Regions from separate parts of the Paenibacillus sp. FSL P2-0089 genome, predicted to be linked through region 2. Evidence: riboswitches for the same ligand, from Rfam matches in the RefSeq annotation. Region 2 holds a riboswitch; each other region holds the start of a gene.
The links. A riboswitch is a leader RNA that binds a small molecule or an ion and turns the genes downstream of it on or off. The one in region 2 is predicted to bind cobalamin.

Region 1 (9,942 bases), 580 kb from region 2:
GCTGCTTGGCGTGGGCACGCTGACCGAGTTCGTGTACGAGCTGAACTTCGGCGGCAGCAAGCCGGTTAAGAATGTCGTCATGGTGATTGACGATTCCGGCAGCATGATGCAGAGCGATCCGTCAGACCGGCGCTACGCGGCGGCCAAGAATCTGGTGCAGCAGCTCAAAAAAGACAATAAAGTCGCTGTAGTCACCTTCAGCAATGAGGCTTCCGTGGTCCAGCCGCTGCTCCCGCTCTCCAAAGCGGCGAACCGCGAGAAGGTCATGGAGGTCATCAGCAGTCTGAAGACGACCGAAGGCGGAACGAACATCAGCGGCGCGCTGGCCGAAGCGATGAAGGTGATTCATGAAGACGGCGCGGACCGCGGGGCGATGGTTATTCTTTTATCCGACGGTGTCAGCCAGTTCAATACCTCTACGGAGCTGACAGACTATGTGGCGCGGGGAATTAAAGTAAATACGATCGGGCTGGCCCTGGATGATCCGTCCGGCGCAAGTCTGCTGCAGAATATCGCCAGCGGCACCGGCGGACAGTATTATGATGTGGCCGATGCGAACCGGCTTGGCGATGTATTTCAGCAGATTTATGACCGTCTGGGCGACCGGACACTGCTGACCGAGCGCAGCGACCAGACCGCGGACAGCCCTTATTATGCTGTGGTGCGTGTGCTGGCCTTGATGCTGCTCGGCACGGCGCTGGGTCTGGGCCTTGGCATTGTGTTCGATAACCGCCATCTGGCCCGGAGCTTCAGTATCGGGGGCGCGGTATCGGGACTTGTGGCGGGGCTGATTCTGGAATCCGGCCTGAACGGCGACACGCTCTGGGACCCTATGACCCGGCTACTGGCGCTGCTCGTTCTGGCGGCTATTCTCACCTTGTTCACATATATCGTGCCTGTAGGGGAAGGGCGCTTGTCGCGCCGGGGAAGAGCTGCCGGAGCTGCTAATGCGCCTGCTGACAGTATTCATTCACCCCGCCGTAACCGCGGCAGTAAAGGGTTCTAAGCCAGATGCAGGGAAAGGGGCAGGTTGCCATGAAGTACGCCGAGGCAGACGCTGGAGCACCGGTGATTACCGAAGTTGTATCCGGAGTGGAGGACCGGTTCTGTACGCTGCGCTGGCGCTGGCCGGACGGTGTACAGGCGGTATATATTCATAAGGCCTCTGCGGAGGCACCGGACAGTCATGAGCATCCGCCTCCGGGCATGAAGCTCTATACGCGTGAAGAGTACAAAGCGAATAACGGGTACCGGGACCGGCTGGACGAGATCGGGATGGTGGCTTATACCATTTACGTGCGGCTTAGCGGGAATGGGGAGACACTGCTGGTCCGCCAGCAGGATGGCGGTAACCGGGCGCTCGTCAGCGCGGGTAAAGCGAGGATCTACTACGCGGTCCAGCACAAAAAAGGGTTATTCAGCAAGCTGAAAACCGTGCAGATGACGATTACTGCCGAGGTGCCGGTACCGAAGGAAGTGCTCTGCTACGTCAAAAAGCGGGATGCGCACCCATCCTCCAAGGAGGACGGCGCAAGGTTCCCGTTCGTCCAGGACTTCGCTCCCGGGCGCAACCAGCTCCCGCCGATTGAGGTCGGCAAAGACGACTTCATCCGTATTTTTTTCACCGATGGGCCTAAATACGGGACGTATTATGAGCTGGTTCCCGAGTGAGCGGGAGCAGCATACCGGGTGCTGACAACACCCTGAGGAGGATGAGAGATGTCTTTTTTTAGCCGTTTCATGAAGAAGAATCAGCCCGCAGCGAGGCCGCTGTATTACGATATTGTCTGCCCGTTCTGCTTCACTCGCTTTGAGCCGGAGGAAGTGGTGTTCCGGGCCATGCATAGCCGTGAGGATGATGAGAATTATGCGCTCGGTGAGGATGATCTGCTGAATAAATACCGGGAGCGCTTCGGCCTCGATACGGTGGATGATATGGAAGCGGTTCTGCATCCGGCGGATATCCCGGAGGAGTACCATCATTATACCGACAACGTGCTGACCGGGCTCACCGACCGCTATGGGGTGATGACCCGCAGACGGCTCTGTCCGTCCTGTCATAACGAGCTGCCTGTAACAGCCGGCAAGGTGCCTAGCAATATTATCTCGATTATCGGAGCTTCCCAGGTCGGGAAGTCTGTCTATATGACCTCGCTGATCCATACGCTCCAGCATACAACGGCAGGGCATTTCGACGCAGCCTGTATGCCGCTGAATGCCGAGATCAGCCGCAAATTCCGCACCCTGTATGAGGAGCCGCTGTTCGAGCGGGGGGACCTGCTGGCGTCTACCCAGAAGGAGAAGATGCAGGAGCCGTTTATTTTCCAGTTCGTGTTCAAGGATGAGTCCAAGCCCCCGCTGACGCTGGTGTTCTTCGATGTGGCCGGTGAAGGAATGGTGGATCAAGATTATCTGGGCTTGCACGGCCAGCATATCAAGAACTCCGCAGGGATTCTGTTCATGGTCGATCCGCTCCAGATCCGTTCGGTCCGGGAGAAGATCCGCATTAACTTCGGTGACCGCCCGGGAGAGTGGGTATCGCAGTATGATGAGCCGCGTGATGTGGTGCTGACCATGTTCGGTGACTTCATCGCCTATCAGGAGAAGAGCAAGACCGAAATTCCGACCGCAGTCGTCCTGGCCAAAAGCGATATGCTCCACTCCCTCAAGGATGAGGATGGCGACTATATCAAGTCGAACAGCAATGTGTTCAACAACTATGTACACCGCAAAACGCTGAACCTGAACGAGTTCCACAACATCGACGGTGAAATCCGGCGCTTCATTGAGAAGGTGGACCGGCCGTTCAAGGATACGATGGATGTGTATTTTGCCAATACGGGATATTTCGCCGTGTCTGCGCTGGGCAGCAATCCAGTCAATCAGAAGGTGGAAGGCGTGGTCAGTCCGATCCGGGTCGATGAGCCGTTCATCTGGCTGCTGCACAAGCTGAATTATATTGAGGGGAGCGACGGGCCGTGAACAGATTCTCAGGGTCCATGATCACCCAGCAGATGTATACCCGCGAGCGCCGGGGCGTATACCGGTCTACAGAGGGCTTCGATACGGTAGCGAAATCGGAGAGTCTCGATAATAATTTTGTCAAAAAAATTCTGCATCCCTTCTGCCTCTACGATGCCCCGGCTGAGCTTACGGCACGCGGCGAGAAGGATGAGGAGCTGTATCCGGCTGCGCTCCATCTGTTCCATACGGAGAGCAACGAGACAGTGATTGGAGAGAGCCGTTATCTGGCGGCGGATTTCACGGGTCAGCGGAGCGCTTTTTTTGCCCATAATTTCGTGGTGCCGCCTATCCGTTCCGAAGAGATTGTCGAGGGGTACGGAGACTGGCTGCATGCGGGGTTTGCCCGGAGCTATGAGGGGGAACCTGGCGGGACACTGCCTGAGCTGGAGTCGATTCCCGTGGCAACCCGCGAGCTGGACGAGCCGTCTGATCCGCGTACGGTGCTGTCAGGTCTAGGATTCACAGAAGAGCTGTTCAAAGCCCTGCTGCAAGCGGTGATGCTGTCCGTAGCCGGGAAGAAGAAAATCTATGTAGCGCTGGATGTGCCGATCAGTGAGTTGTCGCAGCATGCGGCCCGGCTGACGGAGGTCCTCTTCGCTGCGCTGCCGTATGACTTCCGCCGCAGGCTGGGAGTGATCACGTATGCCAAGGAGCCGCAGAGCCGCAAATACATTCACCTGACCTTCGTGGAGAAGGGCTCTCTGCGTCCGGGCGACCGCAATATCGAGAAGGATTATATCTTCGATCTGGCAGGCGCAAGGTTCCTGAATACCGACTTCGGCGAGTCGCGGCAGATCTATGCCGATCTGGCCTGGAAGACGCTGGTGGAGAAGGGCGGAAGCCTCCGTGATTTCGCTAAGTTTGCCGACAGCCTGCTGCTCGGGGAGAGTGCGGAGCGTAAGCTGTCGCTGGCGCTCTACAATGAGCTGGCGGTCTTTTATGAAATCGAGCAAGGTAATGAAGCCCTATATACAGACAACAAGAACGCTATACTCGGCGGCCTGCTGTCCTATCTGAAGCCGGAGGGGAAGCTGGATTCGCGGGTGCGGCTGAATGATATGTTCCTGGAGCGGTTCGACCGCGAATATGATCTGATCCGTAAGAAGGGGATTCCGTCAACGGAGATCCTGGAACAGTTCAAGGCGTATTACGCGCTGCCGGGCCATAATTACCGGGTGAAGATCGTCGATTACTTCATCAACGGGATGCTGAACTGCCAGTCCGGGGGCCGGGAGGATGTGCTGGCGGCGGCTTACGGGATTATTGAGAGCGATGCGGAGCTTAGTGAGGCGTTCTTCAAAAAAGTGCTGTCCCAATCTCTCTTCCGCAGGGCGCTGTTCGAGCCGTATCTGGAATCCCGGCTGGCTGCCGCTGCCGGAACGGCGGATATCCTCCGCCTCGTGGGCCACTTCGGCCGGAGTCTTCCGGAGGTGCTTCAGCAGGCAGCGGTACGGGATACCTTCAAGGAATATCTGCTGGAGAAGCTGCAGCGGGAATCCGATCCGGTAGCGGCGGTAACGGCTGTTCATGAAGCGGTCCAGCAGGCAGAGAAGCAGCGCCGCAGAGGCGGCGTATACCCGGAGGCCTTGTCCGTTATGGAGGAGCTCGGCACGGTTGCTGACCGCTTCCTGCTGAACCGGCTCTCGCTGGACGAGCTGACGATGGAGCAGCTGCTGGAGATCTCGTTCCTGCGTTACCGGGATACGGCAGACTGGCAGCCGCCGCTCGATGCGATTGCGAAGCGCAAAGCGAATGCGCTGCGCGCGGCCTACCGCTGGTTCGGGGAGGAGTCGCCGGACGAGGAGATTTTTGCCGGACTGACGCCCCGTGAGCTGGACGATGTGCAGCTGCTGGGCGCGCGGTGGCTGAAGGAAGCGCGGAGCCTGGAGCCGTTCGACCGGCTGCCGTTGGCCTTTTATCACAGCAGTGAACGTGAAGGCGGGCCGCTGGATTATGATGCGCTGCTGGATCTGGTGGTCCGCAAGGCGGGCAATGACAAGGAGACGGTGTACCGGTTCCTGAATTGGTCCCAGCATAGCTGGCTGTTCGCAAGCTCTGGCAAGAAGCTGTGGCCGAATTACAAGCGGGCTGTGCTGAGATATTTCCTGAAGAGCGACCGCGAGGCATTCAAGAACCGTGAATTCCGCAAAAACCATCTCGACACAGCAACGCCTGCCATGCAGACTGTCTACAATGAAGCCCGCGCCCAGCTGGCTTCGCCGCTGGCGCGGTGGGTCAGCCGCAGCCGATTTCAAATCCTGATCTCAGGGAGCATCCTCGGGATCATTCTGATTGCGGCGGTTATCCTGCTGAGCCAGCTAGGGGGACGCGGCAAGGATACAGCTGCGCCGGTGGCCAGCCCCAGCCCGCTTCCGGCAGAGACCGGACAAGCCGCTGTAGCGGCCCCGGTCTCTGTCCGGCTTATCGGCGGAGACGCGGGGACTGGTGGGAATAACGGCGGTGATGCAGGGACTGGCGGGAATAGTAGCGGTGATGCGGGAAGCGGAGAAGCGGGTAAGAATAACGGCGTTAAGCTGTTGTTCAGCTTCACTGATGCCGCGGAATGCTCCGCCTTCAAGCCGGAGCGGATCGGCGTAGAGTCCGCCAGCGGCGTTACGGACTACGAGGTTAAGGCAACGGTTAACAGTTGCCAGGTTGCAGCAGGAGCCGGAGTGGACGGCGGTGCGAAGAGTGAAGCAGGCGCCGGAGCGGACGGCGGTGCGAAGAGTGAAGCAGGCGCCGGAGCGGACGGCGGTGCGAAGGGTAAGGCAGGAGCCGGAGTAGACGGCGATGCGAGTGGTAAGGCAGGAGCCGGAGTAGACGGCGATGCGAAGGGTGAGGCAGGAGCCGGAGTAGACAGCGGCGCGGATAGTGGAGCTGCCGCCTCTCCGGCGGCGGCGGGGACTCCTCCGTCACGCGTCTACGAGGTGACGGTGGAGCTATCAGCAGGCGCGAAGCTGGCAGCAGGTGATATGATCACCGCCGGAAGATACTCGCTGAAGCTGGCGGCAGATCCGGGCAGCTCCCCGGAGGCTACAGCCACAGCCGCGCCTAGTGCGGACCCGTCCGCTTCCGCAAGCCCAGAAGTGGACACGGACGCGGAATAACACAGCGGCAACAAGCAGGCTGCGTAAGCTTTTAACTAACGCGATCGGATAATGCAATCGACTGACGCAATTGATTGCCGCTACCGGCCAACGCAATCGACTAATGCTACCGACTGATGCAATCGACCAACGCAATCGACTAATGCTACCGACTGATGCAATCGACCAACGCAATCGACTAATGTTACCGACTGATGCAATCGACCAACGCAATCGACTGGCGCAATTGACTGCCGCTACCGGCCAACGCAATCGACTGACGCTACCGACTGATGCTATCAACCAACGCAATCGACTAACGCTACTGACTGATGCAATCGACTAACGCTACCGACTAACGCTACCGACTGATGCTATCGACCAACGCAATCGACTAACGCAATCGACTAACGTAATCGACTAACGCAATCGACTGATGCTACCGACTGATGCAATCGACCAACGCAATCGAATAACGCAATCGACTGACGCTACCGACCAATGCAATCGACTAACGCTACTGACTCACTAAACCGACTGACGCTACCGAGTGGCGCTTTTAACTAACGCTAACGAGTAACGCTCCTTAGTCATTCAGCCGACTCACACAACTAACTGACGGTTTTGAGTCGATACCAAGTGATGGTACTGAGTAGCATTGCTTACAGTGATTGGTGTACTCTATACAACTAAAAACAGTAAAAAGGAAGGCGCACCTCTCCTAACTGTATTCTATACAACTAAATTTGCCCGAATGGGCGAAAAGCCGGGTACAGAAGCATTTTAGGTGCATGAAATACAGCTAAAAGTACATTTGGCAGTAAATCAGACGATTTAGTTGTACAGATTGCATTTAAGCATAACGTTTGGAGCTAGAATAGTACCTTAGTTAGTCGGGGTACGGCAGCCCCCCAGCAAGCTAGGGGATTAAATGAATGCTGATTAGTTAGAATCTGATGATCGACTAGCGGTAGCTGATCTGCTGTGGGCGCATATAGCGCGGCATGGTGGGCTGGTCAGAGCCTGGTGCATACTACTTTATGTAGTACAATGATTTGCGCTTCGGCAGGCTGATACGAGCATAAAGTAATTAGTTAAGTGTGCTAGTGTCCCAATGAAGCTGCTCTAGTGCACTTTGTACACTAGAATGAGGCATATCGAGCCTAATATGGTGTTCTGTTGTATTCGGTACATTAGATTTTGGGAATTTGGCCCGGCGGAGGGTTATTTGCCACAATCGATTGTATAAAATGCAGCAGAATGCGTTATCGGCCGCTTTTACACGAATTCTAATGTACATAATACAATCGCCTGCTGCCGCTGTCTCCGCTAGTACCGCCAACGGCTTAATTAATAGCAGAAGAATGACTCTATAGTCCTGAATAGTACGATGTGCCGGGGGAGCGGGCATGTGCTGTTCAGGATTTTTTGTGCAAATATAAGAATGTATATGTTACACGTTATAAATTATCCTTCTATTTCTCGCTGAAACGGTACCGTCCTTTAAAAGGACGGCAAAGCCGTTTCCACTTGGGAATGGGCGGGGCCTCGGGGTGGATGGAATAGAAATAGCTTGTCTATAGACATACAGGGGAATAGTAGATATGATTGTTTCAGAATATTAAAATTTAATAAGCTTTGGGAAAAGGTGCAGATTGCCTCAGAGACCGCGCGCTGTCGCTAACAGATGCTGGCAGGGCTATGTCTAATAGAGGAATCTGCTTAAAAGGGAAGTCCGGTGCAAGTCCGGTGCGGTCCCGCCACTGTAAGTACGGAGCAACTCCTGAGGAGCCACTGTCTGCAAACTGGATGGGAAGGCGGGGGAAGCGGTGAAGTATGAGCCAGGAGACCTGCCTTTTTCGTTGTTGTTTCTATTCTTCGGGGGTAAGAATGTGGAAGCAGATGCTGATATTGGCGAGGGCTGTATGTGCTGTATTGTATGTATTGTGGGAGAGCAATCGGCTCCTTCAGCCGCCCTGTATTGTATTCTTCCCCGGCCGCCCTGCACAGGGCGGTCTTTAGGTTGCCGCTCTATCTGCGGAGGAAGCAGGATTCATCCATTCTATTTCAGGAAAGAGGTTAGTTATGAAGAACCATTCTCTATCATCCAGGTTCACACGGCTGGGACTTGCTGTCATTATGCTGTTCGCACTGCTGGGAGCAGCCGTAGCCCCGGCAGGACAAGCAGCTGCTGCACAGGCAGGCGGGACTTCCGCACCCGCGGTATCCGCTCTGCCCGCAAGTGAGGCAGCGAGCGTAACTGCTGCGGTCTATGCCACTGCGGAGTTCATGCTGAAGAACGGAGTCCAGTCGGACTGGCAGGCGATTGGCCTTGCGCAAGCAGGCTACAAGGTTCCTGCCAGCTATCTGAAGGCGCTTGAAGGCAAGGTGGCTGGGGCTAAGGGTGTTTTTGCCAGAGCTACGGACTATGCCCGGATCACGCTCGCCGTTAAGGCACTTGGCGGCGACCCGGCGAATGTGGCAGGCTATAACCTGATTGAGAAGCTCTACAATCACGATGCAATTACCGGCCAGACGCTGAATAATCCGGTCTATGCACTGCTGGCTCTGGATTCCGGCAGTTATACAATCCCGGCAAATGCGAAATGGACACAGTCTAAGCTACTGGCAGAGATTCTGGCGAAGCAGAACCCGGACGGAGGCTTTACTCTGACCACGGGTGCGAGTGATCCGGATATGACAGCGATGGTGCTGAATGCACTGGCTGGACATAAGCAGGAAGCGGCAGTGAATGCTGCCGGTCAGCGGGCGGCAGCCTGGCTGGCTAAGGCACAGGATAAGAACGGAGGATATGGCGACAGCAGCGAGAGTGTTGCTCAAGCCATTATCGGTCTGTCTGCCTTCGGCATTGATCCGGCGGGAGCAGAGTATACCAAAGGCCAAATCAATCTGGTCAGCAAGCTGCTGAGCTTCAGCGCAGCAGATGGCGGATTCGTCCACACTGCGGGCGGCAGCTCCAATCCGCTCTCAACGGAGCAGGCATTGGAGGCTTTGGTAGCGTACAAGCTGTTTGGAACAGGCGGTAAGCTCTTTGATTTTAGCGGCACACCAGTGAAGAATCCTCAGGTAAGTGTCTCGGTTACAGTTGAAGGTCCGAATGGAACGTTGGCTGAGGGCAGCGTGTACGCCGGAAATGTGCTTACGGCACTGGACAAGACAGCAGCAGCCAAGCGCCTGGCTCTGGTCAATGAAGCAGGCAATTATGTGACGGGGATCGGCGGCGTGATTGCCGGTACTTTTGGCGGATATGATGGCTGGATGTATGTAGTCGCACGCGGCGGAGCATGGATCTATCCAAGTGTAGGGATGGGCGACTTCGCGCTGGAGGAGAATGACCGCATTGTGGTCTATTATGGCGGGGACAACACGCAGGTGGTTGATGCCGTAACCGTGACTCCCGCACAGCCGCAGCCTGGACAAGATCTGAAGGTGCAGGTAACCCAGAAGCAATGGGTCTGGAATGAGGCGACCTTCACCTCCGATCCGGTAACCTCACCGGCAGCAGGCGTACAGGTAACCATCGGCGGCAAAACAGCAGTTACAGATGCTGCGGGTGTGGCTGTTGTGGCCGGAGGACTGCCAGCAAATAAATATACCCTGACGGTTACGGGATATCTGAAGGATAAAACCCCGGCCATCGTGCGTCATACGCTCCCGGTAACAGTGGCTTCTGCGGCGGCGGACCGTCCGGCTTTTGGCGATGTGAAGTCGATCTCGCCTTGGGCGCTGGAGTCGGTATACACGGCGTATGACCGCAAGCTGATGAACGGTGTAAGTGAGGACAGCCTGCTGTTTGCACCGAAAAAGAATA
Region 2 (9,942 bases):
GGCAGACTTCTGCATTAAATGATCGCCCGGATGCGGCTACATTAACAACGTCCAATACCCCAATGTGCCGCATATCACCACCACAGCTACCGGGTACAGGATTCTCCGGCTTACCTGATCCCTGAACGCAAGAAACAAACAAAGCATACAAAGCCATGCAATTAGAAGGCTTCCCATCTATTATGCATACGCTCCTTCCCGGCATTTCTGCCCCTCTCCAGCGGTAGACCGCCTCAGAGCACAACTCTCCTTATATATAGGAAGATTTCCCGCCGAATATCCCAATTATACCAGCTGACAGCCAATCTGGAGCAATTTTTCTTCACATTGCCGTCAAGAAATTCACAATTCCTCTTCCAGCACAGGATATTCCCAGAAACCCAGACGTCCCTTAGCAGGTATGGGATGTACCAGCGGAACAACCTCCTCCAGCATCCAGGCATACCTTCCTTCGGCATAATTGCCGAATACATATTCATTGCCGCCCGGCCAGCCTTGCTGCGCAAGCTCCGGCGTCACCTCACAGCAATCCGCAATGCGGCTGACTGCAATGATCTTGCCGGTTGGCAGGTTGTCCGCAGTGTAACCGTAACGTGCCAGCAACGACTGATACGGCTCCGTCCGGCAGATCGCCTTATTCACCTGCATCCCGGCATGAATGGCTAACTCTCCCCGCTGGGCGGTCCGCCAGGTCCGGGTTTCGATTTGTTTTTCTCCCAGCGCAATTAACGTGGCCCACGGCTGGCGAATGGTTAGGCATTTCATAATGCAGCTTGCCTCCTCTGTTGAACACCTTTTTACTCAGAATGACTATGGCCTTCTATGGGAAACATTAATAGCTAAGAAGGGGGACTGACGAACTATGGGTAACGGATTAGATCAAGGGTACGGGGTATTAAAATGCAAATTATCCAATGAGAATACCATATATAAGCTAGGTGTCAAAAATAATCATGTCCAGGTACTGGTTGAGGTTGAAGGTGATATTAATAAAAAGTACAGGGTGGCTATCAATATCAGATCAAGCGCAAAAGCGGAACATTTACCGGAGGACACCGCAAATCAGGTGCTTTATTATGTGGGCGAACATTTCAAAGCGGAAGAAACGGCCCGTTGGCTCACGCTTGAATCCGGCTTCACGAAGATCACCAGGCATAACCGGAGCCTTGCCCTTGATTATATCAGGGGAAACCTGGTGATTCCCAGTAAGATGGTAGCTCTGCCTAATACGAACCGGAATGAACCCGAAAACAGCGATCCCCGCAACAATCTTTATGATAAAATCACCTCTTATCTCAAGGAGGCACAGCAACAGGATGCAACCCTGTACGTATTCGGCGAGCCTTGGGGACCAGAAGAGGATAAGCCCGATAAGTACTTCGGCTTCTCCCCTGGGCAGGGCGTTCATAATATTCATATGAACCAAGGCAATGCGGGCGGGTACGCCAGAGAAAATGGCACATGGCAAGACGGCGGCGTCCTTATTCATTTCGAGAATGAACACAGATGGGTGGCTATCTTCCTGGCCTTCCAGTCCCAATCCTGGTGCACTAACGACCAGGGAGATGCCACCAAGCCGGTTAGTGAATGTAATCATACCAATGCTTAAGGCCAATAAAAAACGCGGTCCCCAGAACCGGAAGGCCGCGTCAAGCTTAATTCATAAGAATGCTGGTGAAGGGAATTGAACCCCCGGCCTACGCATTACGAGTGCGTTGCTCTACCCCTGAGCTACACCAGCGAACAGGCTTTGCTGTCCTGCCAAACACAAAATATTATAACTCTTCCAGCGGAAAACGCAACCCCTTTTTCCGCTGGCTGCTGTGTCATCAGCCCTGCATCAGCCCTAGCCCGCGGAAATAATCCAGTGCGAGCTTAGCGCTTGCAAGAGAAGATACCTCATATGCCTCTTGCTCCACAATATAATAGAGAATTCCGCTCTGCTCCGCGATCTCGAAGACGCTCCGGAAATCGACCTCTCCCTTTCCGAGATCAGTCTCCTCATTGTCTGCTCCGAAGTCCTTAATGTGAACCAGCGGAACACGGCCGGCGTACCGCGACACATAATCAACGGGCCGGGCTCCCCCCCTGTATACCCATCCCAGATCAAACTCAGCCAGCATATGCTCGGCAGGAATCTGCTCCAGCCAGATATCGATGACCGCCTTGCCGTCAACCTCTTTGAATTCATAATCATGGTTGTGGTAGCCGTACTGCATCCCCGCCGCCCGGACCATTGCGGAAGCCTTCTCCAGGAATGGAATGATTCTCGTTACATCCTCTATGGAAGGGTTCGGCGGAAGCGGTGCCGACGGGGTGATCATATATTGCAGTCCGAGCTCTACACCGTATTCAATCTCTTTGGCTAATGCCTGCTCCATCTTATCCAGACTGCTGAAGTCCAGGCCTACATGCGCCGAAGGGGCCGCCAGGCCAAGTTCATCCAGCTTACGGCGCAGTTCCCCTGCAGATACACCGAAATAACCGGCGAATTCCACTGCCTGGTACCCCATCTCTGCCACCTTGGCCAGTGTGCCGAGGAAATCGCGTTCCGTCTGGTCACGCAGTGTATACATTTGAATTCCGATCTGCTGTGCTGCTTCTGTCATTAAGAATCCGCTCCTTATCGGTTGATTCTGATTAGATACTATTGTGGTTACTCTCCCTGTAGCTTGCGCTCCACAGATTCCAGCTTGCTGCGGCTGGTCGAGGTCTTGTCGCGCCGGTCATCGATCTTGAGTGAGGTTGAGACTCTCTGTGCCCCGGCGGTAAACGGCGACTCATGCAGCGCTTCTACCGCAGCCAGAATCCGCGCTACCGGTCCCTCAATAATTGTACCCATAGAAGTTAGCTCATAGGTAATGCCCTCCACCGTCTGCAGCACACGCTGCATCTCGGCCACATAGCTGCTGAGACTGGTGCTGCCTGTCCCGATCGGAATAACGGTCACTTCGCCAATTGCCATTGTGATCTCCCTCCTAATTATCTGGTATGCCTGAGTCTCTTATTTATCCTCTTATTGTAACGCTTCGCCAGGCTTGCTACAAATCACCTGCACCCTCTCTATTCTATTAATATCCGTCAAAATGATTACCAGGATTAGACGCACTCTATTTATGGATTCTTTGTGGCGTATTTTCGGAGATTTTATGAAAAATTCACGGCAGATTCATAGGAAAGTTGTGGATTACCTGTGGACTAACTGTGGATCAGCTGTGAGTAAAAGCGCCGAACCCGCTCCCCGTGCGGGATTGCAAAAAAACATTTACAAACACAATATATTGCGGTAGCTTTAATAGATAACAACAAAATATAGTAGAAACGGGTGTTTCACCCCTTGTAATAGAGGTGCGACTTAATAGGGAAGCGCGGTGCAAAACCGCTGCGGTCCCGCCACTGTAACCGGATGCTCCCAGGGTGCGATGCCCAGGGCCGCATTCTCCGGCTAAATGCCACTAAGGGGCGGAATAAGCCCCCCGGGAAGGCGCCGGAGGAGTTGCCGGAAGCCAGGAGACCTGCCTGTTTCGGTGGCACCGCTTAGACTCCTGCGAGGAACAGGGGAGGTGTCCGTATGCGGCCTGCCATAGCAGAGTTAGCCTTCCGTCAATCGGGCCAGAGGCTGCCGATACCTGAGGACGATCGTGGATTATCTTCAGGTATCGGCTCTGCGGAATGTACAAGAACGGGCGTAAGCTATTTGCCCAGTGTCTGCTCGTATATTCCACCCAGACCACAGGCAAACTTCCGCTTCCCGGATCTTTGCATCATGCATTCGGGCATTTCCGGCCTTCCCGGCCGGAGGTGCTTTTTTAACGCTTACAATACCCGAGAGGAGAGAGTTATATAATGACGCTGCTGGAGAAACGTTATAACGAAGGACAAGCTGCACAGGAGGATCTTTTGGAAGAGGTCATTCATCTGGGACGGGATATTATCGACAGCCGGGATCTGGATCTGCTGCGCGAGAACGCCAACCTGAACGGGGAGAGCTTCTCCGGCAAAATGAGCAAATTCGGCAGTGAATACTCCAAATGGTATGCCCGCAACTTCACCATGCCGCCGCAGCTGGTACAGGCTACCCTGGATAATGTCGTCTATGTGCATGACCTGGATCAATACGCCATCGGAACCACCAACTGCATCTTCATCCCGTTCGAACGGCTTCTCCGTGAAGGCTTCAACACCGGCAACGGCAGCGTACGGCCTCCCAACTCGATTATGACGGCGATGTCGCTGGTGGCGATTATTTTCCAGTCGCAGCAGAATGCGCAGTACGGCGGTGTGTCCGCCAACAAGCTGGATTATGATCTGGCTCCTTATGTGACCAAGTCCTTCTCCAAGCTCTTCCGCAAAGGTCTGGAGTATTTCGAGGAGAATGCAGAGGTTTCAGAACTTGGGGAGATTACGATGAGCCGCAGCGATCTGGCTGAGCAGTATCCGCGCGCCTTCCGTTTTGCCCTGAAGGAGACGCAGAGCGAGACCCTGCAGGCCGCAGAGAGTATGGTACATAACCTGAATACGATGTCCAGCCGCTCCGGCGGCCAGATTCCTTTTACCAGCATCAACTACGGGACCTGCACCTCCCCGGAGGGCCAGCTTGTGATCAGCTCACTGCTGACGGCTACGATGAACGGACTGGGCAGCGGGGAGACGCCGGTGTTCCCGATTCAGATCTTCAAATGCAAGCAAGGCATCAACCAGCAACCGGGTGACCCTAACTATGAGCTGTTCCTGAAGGCAGCGGAGTGCTCGGCGCGCAGATTGTATCCGAACTTCGCCAACCTGGACGCTCCGCTGAACATGCAATATTATGATCCGGCTGACCCGGATACCGAGTTCGCTACGATGGGCTGCCGGACCCGTGTGCTCGGCGACCGCTTCGGACGCAACCATTGCTCCGGCAAAGGCAACTTGTCCTTCAATACGCTCAACCTGGTGCGTCTTGGACTGGCCCACGGCACGATAACCGGCCGCCGCCTGGCTGCTGATGAAGAAGGGTTCTTCGACGACCTGAATCACTATATGGATATTGCGCTGGACGGTCTGCTGCACCGCTTCCGTATCCAGGCTTCCCAGAAGGCCAAAGCCTCCGATTTCATGATGCGTGAAGGCGTCTGGGAGGGCGGCGAGCAGCTTGCCCCTGATGACAGTGTAGGCGAACTGCTGAAGCACGGCAGCCTGTCGCTGGGCTTCATCGGGATGGCCGAATGCATGAAAGCCATGTACGGCAAGCATCACGGCGAAGATATGGAGATTCACGCCAAGGCTGTAGCCATTGTCCGCCACATGCGTGAATATTGCGACCGCAAGAGCGAGGAGCTTAACCTCAACATCACCTTGTTCGCAACACCGGCCGAAGGTCTCTCCGGTAAGTTCACCAAGATCGACCGCAAGGTGCTCGGTTCTATCCCTGGGGTAACCGACCGTGAATACTATACGAACTCGTTCCACATTCCGGTCTACCATGAACTTAGCGCAGCCAAGAAGATCAGCCTGGAAGCCCCGTTCCATGAATATTGCAACGCCGGAGCGATCTCCTATGTCGAGCTGAACGGCAATGCCCGGAGCAATCCTGCAGCCTTCGTCAAAATCATCAAATATGCGCTGGAGCAGGACATCAGCTACTTCAGCATCAACCATCCGATTGACCGCTGCTCCGGCTGCGGCTATGAAGGGGTCATCGGCACGAATTGCCCGACCTGCAATGCCCATGAGGATACCACCCATATCCGCCGTCTGCGCCGGGTTACCGGGTATCTGACCGGTGACTATCAGACCCGTTTCAATGCGGCCAAGCAAGCCGAAGTCCGGGACCGTGTTAAGCATCTATGAACATCTGCGGATATTATCCGGAGTCGATCAATGAAGGGGAAGGCCTGCGGGCCGTCCTCTTCGTCAGCGGCTGCCGCCACCGCTGCCCGGGCTGCTTCAACCCGAAGACCTGGAACTTTAACTACGGGGAGGCCTTTACCCCGGAGCGCCGGCGGGAGATTATAGAGGAGATTGCAGGCAATCCGCTGCTGGACGGCTTGACGCTGGCGGGCGGGGACCCTTTTTTCTCGGCTGAGGAGGCTGCAGACTTCATACACGAGCTGCGCGCCGAGCTGCCGGCCTTCCCGGTCTGGATCTATACCGGCTATACGTACGAGGAGCTTACGGCTTCCCCGGGCTCTGCGGAATGGAAGCTGCTGGCCTTGTGCCAGGTCGTGATCGACGGACGGTTCGTCGAAGAGCTCAAAGACCTTACCCTCTCCTACCGGGGAAGCAGCAACCAGCGGATCATTGATATTCCGGCGAGTCTGGCGGGAGATAGGGTTGTTCTGTGGGAGCCGGAGCTGAGCTTTCAAGGAGTATAACTCCTAAATAGACAAAGGCACTAAACTCCCGCATCCGGGTGGTTTAGTGCCTTTTGATTGTACCGGGGATGATCGGACCGGCAGCGTAACCTTATTCCGCGGCTCCTGTCTGTCCTGCCTTGCGCCCCACCTTATGCTCCGTCTCCTCCGCCAGCTCTTCCAGCACGCTGTTCAGGCGTAAACGCAGCTCTTCAGCCAGCTCAACTACGCCCTGGTCGTTACGAACCGCCTGGGAGTCTACGGCGTAGACGCCGCCAAGAATGTAGCGGGCGCCAAGCACGGACAGTACCGGCTTCAGTGCATAGTCGATCGCCAGCAGATGTGCAAGACTTCCGCCCATGAAGAGCGGCAGGACGATTTTGCCGGCCAGCCCTTTTTGCGGCACCAGATCCAGGAAGGTCTTCAGTACTCCCGTGTAAGAAGCCTTATATACCGGACTGACTACGATTACCGCATCAGCTTCCGCTACGAGCCCATTCGCCTTGACAATGGCCTCGCTCTCGAATTTGGTATGGATCAGATCCTCCGCAGGCAGCTCCGCCACATTGATCCGCTCCACTTCATACCCGCGCTCCCGCAGGGCATTCTCTGCATACTCAATCACGGCATTGATCCGTGAGACCAGCGAGGGTGTTCCGTTAATTACGACTATTTTGGCCATTTCCGCACCTCTTCCGTCCGCATAATAGGATAAACCGGGCTGCTTCGCCGGGCATCAATACTTTAAATTAGTAATAATCCTAGCAGAGTACAAGGAATATTGTCAAACCCCTCTTATGCTTGCAAACTGCTGCCGCTCTGGTTATAATAAACGGCAAACCTATATCCCGACCAGGCCAACGACCGGCATCCAACCGCGAGGCGTCTGCGACCGGAGCAGCTTCCTGTTCCCTAAGTTTACCGGGTTTCGCCCGTTACCGCGAAGACCAAAGAGGGCCTGATTCCGCGCTGCTTAGCTGCTATACGCGAATGAGGTCAACCTGGGTGGCACCGCGAGCTGACGCTCCTCGTCCCATGGATGAGGGCGTTTTTTGCGTTTTTTTACCCACACTTAAGGAGCGGATGCAGATGTTGGATATGAATTGGATCAGGGAGAATGAGGACCTTGTACGGAAGACGGCCGAATGGAAAAGATTGAAGTTCCCCCTGGAGGAACTTCTGGAGTGGGATGACCGGCGGCGGGAGGTACGCCGGGCCACCGAGCAGCGGCGCGCGGAGCGCAACGCGCTGACGAAGGAGGTCGAGCGCCTGCTGCGCGGGGGCGACCCTGAAGGCGCCGAGCACGCAAAGGCGCAGGTGCGGGGCACCCTCAGCGAGCTGGCGCTGCTGGAGGCGGAGCTGGCAGAAGCGGAGCAGCGCTGCGGCGAGCTGCTGCTGGAAGCGCCGAATCCCGTGTCGGCGGATACGCCGATCGGGCCGGATGACAGCGCGAATGTGGAGCTGCGGCGGCATGGCGCGCCGCCGGTATTCGGCTTCCGCGCGCGGGACCATGTCGAGCTCGGAGAGCTGCACGACATCATCGACCTTCCGCGCGGTGTCAAAGCCGGAGGGCCCCGCAGCTATGTGCTGAAGGGGGCCGGGCTGCTGCTGCACCTCGCCGTGCAGCGGCTGGCGCTCGATGTGCTGATGCAGCGCGGCTTCACCGCGATGGATGTGCCCGTGATCGTCCGGCCGGAAGCGCTGGAGCGGACCGGGTTCTTCCCCGGCGGCCGGGACCAGACCTACGAGCTGACAGGCGAGAAGCGCTGGCTGGCCGGGACCTCGGAGGTGTCGCTGGTCTCGCTGTACAGCGATGAGATTCTGGAGCTGGATCAGCCGCTGCGGCTGGCCGGGATGTCGGCCTGCTTCCGCCGCGAGGTCGGCTCGGCCGGCCGCGATGTGCGCGGGCTGTACCGGGTCCACCAGTTCTCGAAGATCGAGCAGGTGGTCATGTGCAAGAACGATCCGGCAGAATCAGAGCAGATGCTCCAGGAGATTCTCGGCAATGCCGAGCATATTCTTCAGCTGCTGGAGCTGCCTTACCGGGTAGTCGCCGTCTGTAGCGGAGACATGGCGATGAAGACCCATAAGCAGTATGACATCGAGACCTGGATGCCGGGCAGAGAAGCTTACGGGGAGACCCACTCGGCTTCCAATCTGCTCGACTTCCAGGCCCGCCGCTCGGGCATCCGCTACCGTGATGAAGACGGGCGGCTGCAATACTGCCATACCTTGAACAACACAGCGGTGGCCACGCCGCGCATTCTGATTCCGCTGCTGGAGAACCACCAGCAGGAGGACGGATCGATCTATATCCCGCAGGCGCTGCGGCCGTATATGGGCGGGGCGGAGCGGATTGAAACGGGAGTGAATCACGGCTGATATCCGGCTCTACAACGTCGACTATAATTGATTTTCTATTAATAATCGATAATAGCCATTCCCCAATATTGGGGAATGGCTATTTATATAGATTTTATACTAAACATTACTACTATTTTTATGCATTTCTAATAAACTTCTCTATTATTCTTTTGAATTGGTCTCAATTTAATATATATTTATATGAAGCGACCCTTTATTTAACAATTAAATGGTAGAATAATGGGGAATGCCAATCATAGTTTTGAGAGGAGTGGGTTTAGGATCATGGTTATTTCTCACAGGATGCGAAGATGGCTGTCTACAGGGTTATCCGTGCTAATGCTGCTCGGACTGTTAACGCCTGCTGGACAAAGTGCACAGGCAACAGCGGATAACAGTAATATTGTAATCTCACAAGTCTACGGTGGCGGCGGCAACGGCGGCGCTAAATACAAAAATGACTTCATTGAATTATACAATCCTACGGATACAGCAGTGAGTCTTGAGGGATGGAAGGTGCGTTATGCCAGTGCCAATGGTGACCTAATTAACACATCCGACATCTCAGTATTAACAGGAACCATTGCCGCGAAGGGATACTTTCTGATCCAGCAATCGGCTGGTACCGGAGGTACGGTTGAATTGCCAGCCCCTGATTATACAGGAACATTAAAGCTTGGAGCTACCAATGGCAAAATTGACCTTGTAGATGCCTCCAATGCAGGTGTTGATATGGTTGGCTTCGGAACTGCCACTACTTATGAAGGCAGCGGAGCTACAGCCGCACTAAGCAGTACCCTTGCCGCAGTGCGCAAGACCGCAGACATTTCACCTGCAGATAACCGTGCCTTCGATACCGATAATAACTCTAAGGACTTCACCGTCCAGCCCCCTGATCCCCGCAATAGCCATTATGGTCTCAGTCAGACTGTAGCGCCGGTTATTGCCACTCCGTCTGCCAATGCCTGGCCCGCAGGCACTGAAATCTCCCTTAATACTTCAACCGTTGGCGCATCCGTGTACGCCGCAGTCTACATAGACGGCGCCGAAGCGGCATTCAAGCCATACAGCACCCCTATCCTACTAAATGCACCCACGACAATCAAAACCTATGCTGTATCCGATGCAGTCTATAGCACAGAATCGAGCTATGATTACACTCTCCTTAAACAACAGGATATTGCCTCTGTCCGCCCGGCACCTAAGGGTCAGAACGTATGGACGGAAGGAACGGTTACACACA
Region 3 (9,942 bases), 1.6 Mb from region 2:
CTTACATTCAGTCCGGCCTCCAGCAGCCTTGCTCCTGCCTCTGCCTCTTCATTCCGGCTGCCGCGCAGCAGGAAATATCCGTCCTTCGTATAGACCAATTGCCCGTCGCTGCCTGCAAGCTCAGCCAGCAGCTTCATTTGATCACCGTTGAAGCTGCGGCTGCCGGTTGCGGGAGCAATCTCCAGCTCGAAGGAAGAATCGGTGGATGCCTTCAGGCGACCGGACAAGCTCCGCAGCCGCTCCACCTGCGGAGCAGCAGCCAGGCTCTGCGCAGCAGCCTCTTCCGTCTGTCCTGATTCCGCTTCGCCACAGCCCAGCGCCCATTCCATCCGAACCGAACCTGATGCTTCTGCACTTTTCACCTGTCCCGGCTCGGTCTCGCTTCCAACATCTGCTGCATCCCTCTGCCCAGTCTCTGCTGCTCTCCCAGCATCCACAGTTTTGGCCGCTCCGGCTCCAGCTGCCCCCTCTGCCTGCCCAGACTCCGCCGCAGCCAGCGACCACGGTTCTGCGGCTGTGCGCAGCCGCTCGTGCGGCTTCAGCGTCTGCATCTGTGCCCCGAGACTGTACTTGCGTTCATATCCGCGCGGCGTAATCATAAGATCCTCATAGACAACGGTAGCAGAGTTGCCGACCACCACGGTTGAGAGCATGCCGATCTCATGCTCCAGCATATCCTGCAGCGTTGTTACGACCGTCTGCTGGCGGTCACGGTAGGCGCTTTTGACAATGCCTACCGGTGTAGCCGGATCACGATAACGCAGCAGAATAGTGCGCGCTTCTTCAATCTGGCGCGTCCGTCTGCCGCTGCGCGGATTATAGAACGCAATGACGAAATCTGCCGCCCCCGCCGCTTCCACACGCGCAGCGATGCTCTCCCAGGGCGTAAGATGATCGCTCAGGCTGATCGTGCAGGAATCATGCATAATCGGCGCCCCAAGCAGCGAAGAACAGGACTGGATCGCCGATATTCCCGGGATCACCTCCACCTGCACCCCCTCTGAGCGGCTCCAGCCACGTTCGATCAGCACCTCGTAGACCAGCCCGGCCATTCCGTAGACACCGGCATCACCGCTGGAGATTACCGCAATGCTCTGCCCTTCTTCAGCTCTGCGGACGGCCTCCTGGGCCCGGCTGACTTCTTCAGTCATCCCCGTGCCGACAATCTCCTGGTGCCGCAGCAGCGGCCTGATCAGATCTACATAAGTGGTATAGCCGATGACCGCCTCACTCTCATCCAGCGCAGCCAGTGCGCGGCCGGTAATATGTTCCAGCGCTCCGGGGCCGAAGCCGATAATCAGCAGCTTTCCTTGTTTCTTCATTCTTCTTCCCCCGTTCATGAATAGCTGTGGTTAAGCGCAAGCAGCTTATGCAGCTTCACCTTGAATTCCCCGGCGGTGCGGGGAGCGCTCTGCCCTGCGGTCAGGCTGGCAGGCAGGCTGAACCATAAGTCAGCCAGCAGCGGCAGTCCCAGCCCGATGGACAATAGCTCTTCCCGTCCCGCAAAAATCTCCTCCGGCGTCCCCGCCGCCCGGCATCTTCCATGCTCCAGCACAATAATCCAGTCCGCCCAGCGGTAGGCCAGGTCCATATCATGCGTAGCCATAACTACGGTTGTCCCTTTAGCATGTATGGCTTCAAGCCCCTTCAGCATCTGCGTTTCCGATAACGGGTCCAGATACGAGGTCGGCTCATCCAATAGAATCAGCTCCGGCTCCATAGCCAGTACACCGGCGAGTGCCGTGCGTTTCTTCTGGCCCAGACTAAGCTGGTGAATCGGTTTATCGCCCAGGCCGGTTAGATTCAGCAGCTCCATGACCTCCCGGCAGCGCGCAGCGATAGCCTGTTCAGCCATGCCGCTGCCGCGCAGCCCGAACGACACATCCTCCAGCGGAGTGCTGAGAATCAGCTGCTGCTCGGGGTCCTGGAAGACCAGGCCCACTTTCCGCCGCAGAGCGGCCAGCTCTTTTTTGGAGTAGGATAACGCCTTCCCTCCTTGCACAACCGTCCCCTGCTGCGGGCGCAAAATGCCGACGGCATGCAGGAACAGCGTGGATTTGCCTGAACCGTTATGACCGAGCACCGCCGTCTTGCTGCCTGCGGGGATGGAGAACGTCAGTTCATGCAGTGCAGGCTCCTTCGTATCCGGGTAATGGAACACCACTCCGTCACAAGCCAAGCTAGATTCCTGATCCATGGGTGACTCCTTTCATGTGTTAGTGATAAAGTACGCCTCAGCCAGCAGCAGTAGCGCAATACCGGCATAAGCCTGGATTGTATAGCGCCGCGGCACAGGACGCGCCGTATAAGGCGGGAGAATAATCTCATCTGTGAATCCGCGGGCCAGCAGCCCCTGCGATAATCCGTAATACCGGTGCATCGTGTTGCCGAACAACGCTCCTGCCATAGCCGCAGTCTCCCGCATTCTGGCCTTGTAGCCCCGTCGGCCTCCGCGCAGCCTGCGGGCCAGCAGCAGACCATGCGCTGCATCACTCAGCAGGAATAAGAAGCGGTACATAATCAGCATCAGCTCCAGGACAATCTGCGGCATCCGCAGCCTGCGCAGCACCTGCAAAAGCTCACTGAACGGAGTCGTGAACATCAGGAAGAAGAAACAGCTCATGCAGGCAGAGATTCTGGCCAGCAGCTCCCCTGCCCGCTGAAGTCCCGCCGCTGTGACATATACCGGCAGGTTCAGTCCCGGAAGCGGGAATATCCCTGCCTCTCCCGCAGCCGGATGCCCGAATTCCACGAGCAGCGCCGGTACGCTAAGCGCATAGAACAGCAGCGCTGTGCCGAACAGCATACCATAAGCACGCAAGGGAATTCGGGCCTGCAATATACACCAGGACATCATCCATAGGGTAATTGCAGCCTGTAGTACCGGATGTACGGTGTAAGAGAGCAGGAACATCAGGGCTGCGAACGAGCTTTTCCACATCGGGGACAACTGGCGCAGAGCATTATTGTAAGAGAGAACGTCAATCCGCCGGATCACTTGCTGCTATGCTGCTTCGTCCCGCCTTGCTTGCCCTTGAGCAGCCCCAGGGTATAACCGATCACACCGGCACCAATCGCGGCCTGCAATGCAAACAGCATACTCTCCGTCTCACCCGGCAGCTCGGTCAGCGGCTTGAACCACGGCTTATAGTCAGGATTCATCTCAGTAATCACACCTTCAGCCGCATCATCGGCCCCGCCGAATTCCCCATTAACCAGCAGCAGCGGCAGAATGACCAGCAGAATAACAACCAGCAGCATCAACCCATTTTTCCATTTATTGCTCATTAGGCTCTTCCTCCGTTCACCTTGCGTTTCAGCAGCGACAATTCATTCGGGCTATACGATTTCAGCCAGTTCCAGAGCAGTACCGTCAACAGCCCTTCACTGATGGCCAGCGGGATTTGCGTCACGGCAAAGATGCCCCCGAATTTGAGAAAAGATGCCAGAACGCCGCCATCCGCCGCCGGAAAAGCCACCGCCAGTTGGAAGGAAGTCACTACGTACGTACTCAGATCAGCCACCGCAGCCGCACAGAACAAGGCTAGCTTCTCGCGGTCCGGCATTTTCATCATCAGCTTATACACTGCATATCCGGCAAAAGGACCCGCCACCGCCATCGAGAACGCATTGGCTCCAAGCGTAGTGATCCCGCCGTGCGCCAGCAGCAGCGCCTGAAACAGCAGGACAATCGAGCCGATTACGCTCATGGGCAGCGGCCCCAGCATTACCGCACCTAGTCCGGTACCGGTGGGGTGGGAGCTGCTTCCGGTCACGGAAGGCATTTTGAGCGCAGACAGTACGAAGGTAAACGCCCCGGCCAGACCCAGCAACAGCTTCAGCTCCGGATTCTCCCGGGTCATGGCTCTCAGCTTGAAGATTCCAAGGACAAAGAACGGGATAAACGCCGCCCACCAGAACACTGCCCAGCCAACCGGCAGGAATCCTTCCATAATGTGCATCGCCCGGGCCGTCCCCGGTTCGTTCAGCATAAAGTACACCGTAAATCCGGCAACCAGTGCCGCAAAGCTCCACCATCTGTGCTTTTTCATTTGTCACCCTCCATGTTTGTTGATTTCCCATTACAGATCATAAAGCCCAAAAAACCCACCCTATAGGGTGGGAGTGTATGTACGCAGGCAAGTTCGATAGAGCGCGCAACCCGTGGCGAAGCGGAACAAGGTGCTTTTCACCGTCCCATCACTATGGGCCGTATCCTTGTATCCAGCAGCTATAACCGGGGATCACCTTGAAGCACCAAGCTTTCTCCGGTCCATAAGGGCAGAACGCCTCTTCTCATTAACCTATCCGTACACCGCTCCTATCCGCGTAGAGTCGTGGTGTGCGTAGACAAGGTAGGTCTCCTGGCTTGGAATACAGGCGCTGCAGACTTCGTCTTCCCCGGGGGCTTCCCGAGTGACCTCATGAAGTGCAGCTCTTCCATACAGTGGCGGGACCGCTCGGGAGTTGCACCCGATTCCCTGTTATCCCTTGCCGCTTCCGGCAAGAGCACCTTGTTTCATCGCTAATTCATCTCAAATCATAGCGGACAGAGATTGGCCTGTCTGTGATATAAATTGGAAAAGCTCGCCTGCAGCCAATCATGGCTTGTAGAAATTTTATTTGAGTAATATAATTATTAACTATATAACCTGAACGTGGAGGCATCCGATGAAACTTGATCTAACCGAACAATCTTTGCCCGTGTACGAGGCCCTGTCCAGTACCGTGCGCCTGCATATGCTGCGGCTGCTGTCCGATAAGCCCATGAACGTGAAGGAGCTGGCCGCAGCCCTCAAGCTCAGCAGTGCGATTATGACCATGCATGTGCGCAAGCTCGAAGCCGCCGGGCTGATCCGCAGCCATATGGCTCCCGGCAAAAGCGGTCTGCAGAAGATCTGTACACTGGCCGCCGACGGGGCTGAGATAGTTTTTCCGGGACAGGCCCGGACTCCGCGCAGAGGGTACCGCAAGGACATCCCTGTGGGGCATTATTCCGACTTCCAGATCGAGCCTACCTGCGGACTGTCTACGACAGAGAGGGTCATCGGGCACTTTGACGATCCCCGTTATTTCTGGGACCAGGAGCGGGTGAACGCCGGGATTCTCTGGTTCGGAAAGGGGTTCGTGGAGTATAAAATCCCGAATTTCCTGCTGTCGAGCCAGCAGCCGGAGGAGCTTGCCATCACGATGGAGATCGCCTCCGAAGCCCCGTCGGTCAACAACAACTGGCCGTCGGATATTACCTTCACACTGAACGGACAATCGCTCGGCTTCTGGACCAGCCCCGGTGACTACGGAGATAATCCGGGAAAATACACCCCGGCCTGGTGGCCTGCACTCACCAATCAATACGGCCTGCTCAAGCAGCTGCGGATTACTCAGACGGGTACCTTCATGGATGGGCAAAAGCTGTCGGAGGTCACCCTGGATCAGGTAGGCATCCGCAACAAACAATGGACCTTCCGGCTCTCTGTCGAGGAGGATGCCGAGCATATTGGTGGCCTCACCCTGTTCGGCAAGGGCTTCGGCAACTACAACGAGGATTTGGTGTTTGAGTTGTTTTATACAGATGGCGTGGCAGATTTGCCGGGTCCTATATGAAAGCCAGATTAGGGTGTGTAGAAGGTAGGTAGGTAGGTAGGTAGGTAGGTAGGTTAGTTTTCGTTTCAGCTACTTTTAGAGCTAATACTCCTTATTTCTGCTTAACGCTCACTTTCAGCAAAATTCAGGTGCATTAGTGCTCTTCATTTCTGCTCAACGCTCACTTTCAGCAAATTCAGGGGCACTTATGCCCCTCGCAACATCCATACAGCCCACTTCCAACCGCACCAAAGGGATTTTTCCCTCTCATTTCCTCATCTAGCCCACTTTCCGCCGCATCAGAGGGATTTATCCCTCTCATTTCCTCCTCCAGCCCACTTTCCACCGCATCAGTGGGATTTATCCCTCTCATTTCCTCACCCAGCCTACTTTCTGCCGCATTAGAGGGATTTATACATCTCATTTCCTCACCCAGCCCACTTTCCGCCGCATCAGTGGGATAAATCCCTCTCATTTCCTCCTCCAGCCCACTTTCACGCCGCATTAGAGGGATTTATCCCTCTCATTTCCTCTTCCTCCCCCTCACCTCCACAACACAAAAAAAGCCCCTCCAACTGCCGCATTGTGCAGGTTGGAGGGGCTATCGGTGATCGATCCGTCTCTTATGGCAAGAGCGGCTTCTAGCCTATCTTTTCGCCTGACCCCTAGCCGTTAGGCGTGGGCCGTCATTCCGCCACTGGCTGCCACTTTCCGCCGCCCGGCAGCGGACAGCTACGGGCCTTCAGCCGGGCCACGACAGGGATGATACAGCCGCAGGCGGTACAGGTCACGCCATCCTGCAGCTTGGGGCAAGCCCCGCAAAGCGCAAGCCGCTCGGCATAGACCTCGTCTGAAGCGGTATTGCCGGGGTTGAACATGGAGGACGCCAGAATGCGGGCAATCTGTGCTTCCGTGACCTTGTACTCCTCCCGGCATCCTTTGCAGGCTGAAGTGGTTGTCATGCAGTTCTCTCCTTAGGCTTGTGGAGTGATGGCCAGTACCGTTACCGACATTGGCGGCAGCTCTACAGTCAGCGTATCCCCTTCAAGCTTGAAGGCGCTGAATGCCTGCGGTGTTACAGCTTCCGGCTGCTCAAAGCTATTGTGGGCATCGATGGAAGCTCCGGCCAGCGTTGTTCCGCTTACGGATGCTTGACCAGCCAATCCGCGCAGGGCAAGCGGCAACACTGCCGATGACGCGTGATTCAGGTTACACAGGCTGACATGAATGATGCCCTCAGCATTGACTGAAGCCGAAGCCGATACTTCAGGAATCTCTACGCCATCATAGCTGTATACCGGGCTGTCCACGGTGAGCTCCAGCAGTTCTGCATCCTGATGCACCTTATACATGTTGAATACATGGTAAGTAGGAGTCAGGAGCATTTTCTCGCCTTCGGTCAGAATAACAGCCTGCAGCACGTTCACGGTCTGGGCAATGTTCGCCATCCGTACACGGTCACTGTGCTTGTGGAAAATATTCAGCGTCAAGCCGGCCACCAGCGCATCGCGGATCGTGTTCTGCTGGTAGAGGAAGCCCGGGTTCGTACCCGGCTCAACATCATACCAGGTGCCCCACTCGTCAACGATCAGGCCGACTCTTTTCTCAGGATCGTATTTGTCCATGATGGCAATATGGCGGGTAACCAGCTCATCCATGAATAGTGCCTTCTTCAACGTTGTGAAGTATTCGTCTGTTCCGAAGCCTGTAGCCGCGCCCTTATGATTCCAGTCCGAATTAGGCAGGGTGTAATAGTGCAGGGTAATTGAATCCATGAAGCGGGTAGCTTCACGCATCAGCACTTCCGTCCAGTTATAATCATCCGAATTCGCACCGCAGGCGATCCGGTGGATCTTGTTGTCTCCATAGTTACGTACATACGTCTGATATTGGCGGTACAGATCAGCATAGAACTCAGGACGCATGTTACCGCCACAGCCCCAGTTCTCGTTGCCCACGCCGAAATACTTAACGCTCCAGGCATCTTCCTGGCCGTTCTTCTGACGCAGCTCAGCCATTGGCGAGACTCCGTTGAAGGTCAGATATTCCACCCACTCGGACATCTCTTGAACAGTTCCGCTACCTACGTTACCGTTGATGTACGGCTCGCAGCCCAGCATCTCGCAGAGGAGCATGAATTCATGTGTACCGAAATGGTTGTTCTCTACCGCGCCGCCCCAGTGTGTGTTGATCATCCGCTTGCGCTCTTCGCTCGGGCCGATACCGTCCTTCCAGTGGTATTCATCGGCGAAGCAGCCGCCCGGCCAGCGCAATACCGGAATTTTCATTTCTTTAAGCGCTTCCACTACGTCGTTGCGGATACCTTTGGTGTTCGGAATAGGGGAATCTTCGCCCACCCAGATGCCTTCATAGATACAGCGTCCAAGATGCTCAGCGAAATGTCCGTAGATGTTGCGGTCAATCTTACCTTTGCGGATGTCGGTGTTCAGTACAATGCGTTCTGCCATGGGAAGTTAACGCTCCTCTTTAGATTAATATATTTGTTAATCATTTAACACTTATATTAACATTATAATCAAGCTTCCTCTAGTTCGTCAATCTTTATCTTAAGCAGCACCTCTCGCATTCCCGCATTTCACTTCCCCGCCAAAAATGATATTATGGACACACAAATACAGCATAATTGGAGAGTATGATGATTAGACCTATCAATAAAGATATATCGCTTCTTAGCCAGAAATCTGCGCCGGCCACGGAGAAGGATCTGCCCGTGTTAATGGATCTTGTGGAGACCCTGAACGCCAACTCCGACCGGTGCGTCGGCATGGCTGCGGACATGATTGGCGTCAACAAACGCATCATCGCCATCCGCGTGGAGCAGCAATTAACCCTTTCGATGATCAATCCGGTGATCGTCAAGCGTGCCCGTCCTTATGACACTGAGGAAGGCTGCCTGTCGCTCGAAGGCGTACGTCCTGCGAAACGATACGACTATATTGAGGTAGAGTACCTCGATTATAATTTTAAAAAGCACCGGGATAGCTTTACCGGATTTACGGCGCAGGTTATCCAGCATGAGGTGGATCACTGCGAGGGTATTGTCATTTGAGCCGGGACCTGAGAGCGATAACCTTCAGCAAGACGGCCGCCGAGCAAATTCTGAGGAATGAGACCGATACCCGTACGCTTTTGTCAGAATATCCAGAGTACAAGGAAGAAGTGCTGCTTGAGATCAATGCCCTATCGAGCCGTCAACGCGCTAACCTGATCCATAATTTGCTCACCAGCTATACCAGCAGCGCCAAAATAGCGAAGAGCAAAATTGTCAAAAGCGGCTTTAATCAAACCACCATTAACGCTTTTCTTCCTAGTATTATTAAAGCCCGCTTTGCCATTTATCTGATCGAACAGCTGCAATTAACGGTGTCCACCGAATCAGCCTCCGGGCCTGTCCGGTTCAATCTCTGGGACGGTTATATTCTGCAGAAGCTCCTGTTCAAGGAAAAGCTTGTACGCAAGCCCGTATCGCTCCCCCTGTTCCGGGTATGCTGGAAGCTGATTATCCGCCCCAAAATGCTGATGCCGCTTGTCAATAAACAAGGGATCTACTGCTTCTATTCCCGCTCGTTAATCAAGCGCCTGTCCGCTCTAATCGGGGATAAGGAGTGCCTGGAGATCGGTGCGGGTGACGGTACCTTGACGAGATTCCTTAACGATAACGGCACAGCCTGCCGGGCAACCGATGATTATAGCTGGGCGCATTATATCACCTACCCGGATTTTGTGGAAAAAGCTGATGCCAAAGCCGCCCTGAGCAAATACGCTCCTAAGGTTGTACTTTGTTCCTGGCCGGTGCCCGGCAACCCGTACGAGAAGCATGTTTTTAATACGGAATCTGTAGAGTTGTATATTGTAATCGGCACAAGAGATCCGGCGATCACCGGTGACTTCGACGCGTATGATAAGGCTAAGCATTTCAGCATGGAGCTGAATGAGGAATTATCGCGCCTGCTTGTGCCGCCCTCCGGGGACAATGCGGTTTATCTCTTCACACGCAAACAAGACAGTACACACTCACGATAGGTGAGTATCTACTGTCTTGTTTGGTTTGCTGTCTATTCCGGCCTCAGCCCAGATCTCCCAGCTCAATCTGCACGATCCCCCGGTCATCCCGCACCTCGGCGATTCCGCCGATCAGATGCATCAGGCTGCCGAACTCCAGCTCCTGGAACTTGCGTGCCGCCGTATCCCGCTGCAGCTCCCAGAGACATTCGGCCAGCTCGCAGACTACCGGCACATCACAGCGGATCTCCGCCAGCTCGCGAGAGAGATGCAGCATGTCGAGATCCGCTTCAATCTTGGCACGTACGCCCTTGGGCAGCAGATGCAGGTTCTCAA

Region 1: it holds a riboswitch for cobalamin, as region 2 does, so the genes downstream of both, NST69_RS03105 (S-layer homology domain-containing protein) here and NST69_RS00765 (anaerobic ribonucleoside triphosphate reductase) in region 2, are expected to answer to the same signal.
Region 3: it holds a riboswitch for cobalamin, as region 2 does, so the genes downstream of both, NST69_RS07385 (energy-coupling factor ABC transporter permease) here and NST69_RS00765 (anaerobic ribonucleoside triphosphate reductase) in region 2, are expected to answer to the same signal.

What each region holds. Positions count from the first base shown of each region.
Region 1 covers NZ_CP152006.1:759,142-769,083, forward strand. Annotated here, with positions in the region: gene NST69_RS03085 (VWA domain-containing protein) at 1-1,006, shown strand, start outside; gene NST69_RS03090 (beta-mannanase) at 1,036-1,671, shown strand; gene NST69_RS03095 (hypothetical protein) at 1,720-2,982, shown strand; gene NST69_RS03100 (hypothetical protein) at 2,979-6,131, shown strand; cobalamin riboswitch at 7,790-7,983, shown strand; gene NST69_RS03105 (S-layer homology domain-containing protein) at 8,196-9,942, shown strand, end outside.
Region 2 covers NZ_CP152006.1:179,517-189,458, reverse strand. Annotated here, with positions in the region: gene NST69_RS00790 (ASCH domain-containing protein) at 343-765, opposite strand; gene NST69_RS00785 (YukJ family protein) at 863-1,609, shown strand; tRNA gene NST69_RS00780 (tRNA-Thr) at 1,670-1,741, opposite strand; gene NST69_RS00775 (sugar phosphate isomerase/epimerase) at 1,830-2,609, opposite strand; gene NST69_RS00770 (MTH1187 family thiamine-binding protein) at 2,657-2,965, opposite strand; cobalamin riboswitch at 3,307-3,538, shown strand; gene NST69_RS00765 (anaerobic ribonucleoside triphosphate reductase) at 3,847-5,832, shown strand; gene nrdG (anaerobic ribonucleoside-triphosphate reductase activating protein) at 5,829-6,356, shown strand; gene ssuE (NADPH-dependent FMN reductase) at 6,448-7,017, opposite strand; gene serS (serine--tRNA ligase) at 7,425-8,717, shown strand; gene NST69_RS00745 (S-layer homology domain-containing protein) at 8,985-9,942, shown strand, end outside.
Region 3 covers NZ_CP152006.1:1,826,192-1,836,133, reverse strand. Annotated here, with positions in the region: gene cobJ (precorrin-3B C(17)-methyltransferase) at 1-1,322, opposite strand, end outside; gene NST69_RS07400 (ABC transporter ATP-binding protein) at 1,337-2,197, opposite strand; gene cbiQ (cobalt ECF transporter T component CbiQ) at 2,210-2,998, opposite strand; gene NST69_RS07390 (energy-coupling factor ABC transporter substrate-binding protein) at 2,995-3,288, opposite strand; gene NST69_RS07385 (energy-coupling factor ABC transporter permease) at 3,288-4,052, opposite strand; cobalamin riboswitch at 4,337-4,532, opposite strand; gene NST69_RS07380 (helix-turn-helix domain-containing protein) at 4,672-5,604, shown strand; gene NST69_RS07375 (DUF6171 family protein) at 6,270-6,545, opposite strand; gene NST69_RS07370 (alpha-N-arabinofuranosidase) at 6,558-8,051, opposite strand; gene NST69_RS07365 (peptide deformylase) at 8,237-8,653, shown strand; gene NST69_RS07360 (hypothetical protein) at 8,650-9,627, shown strand; gene NST69_RS07355 (5'-3' exonuclease H3TH domain-containing protein) at 9,671-9,942, opposite strand, start outside.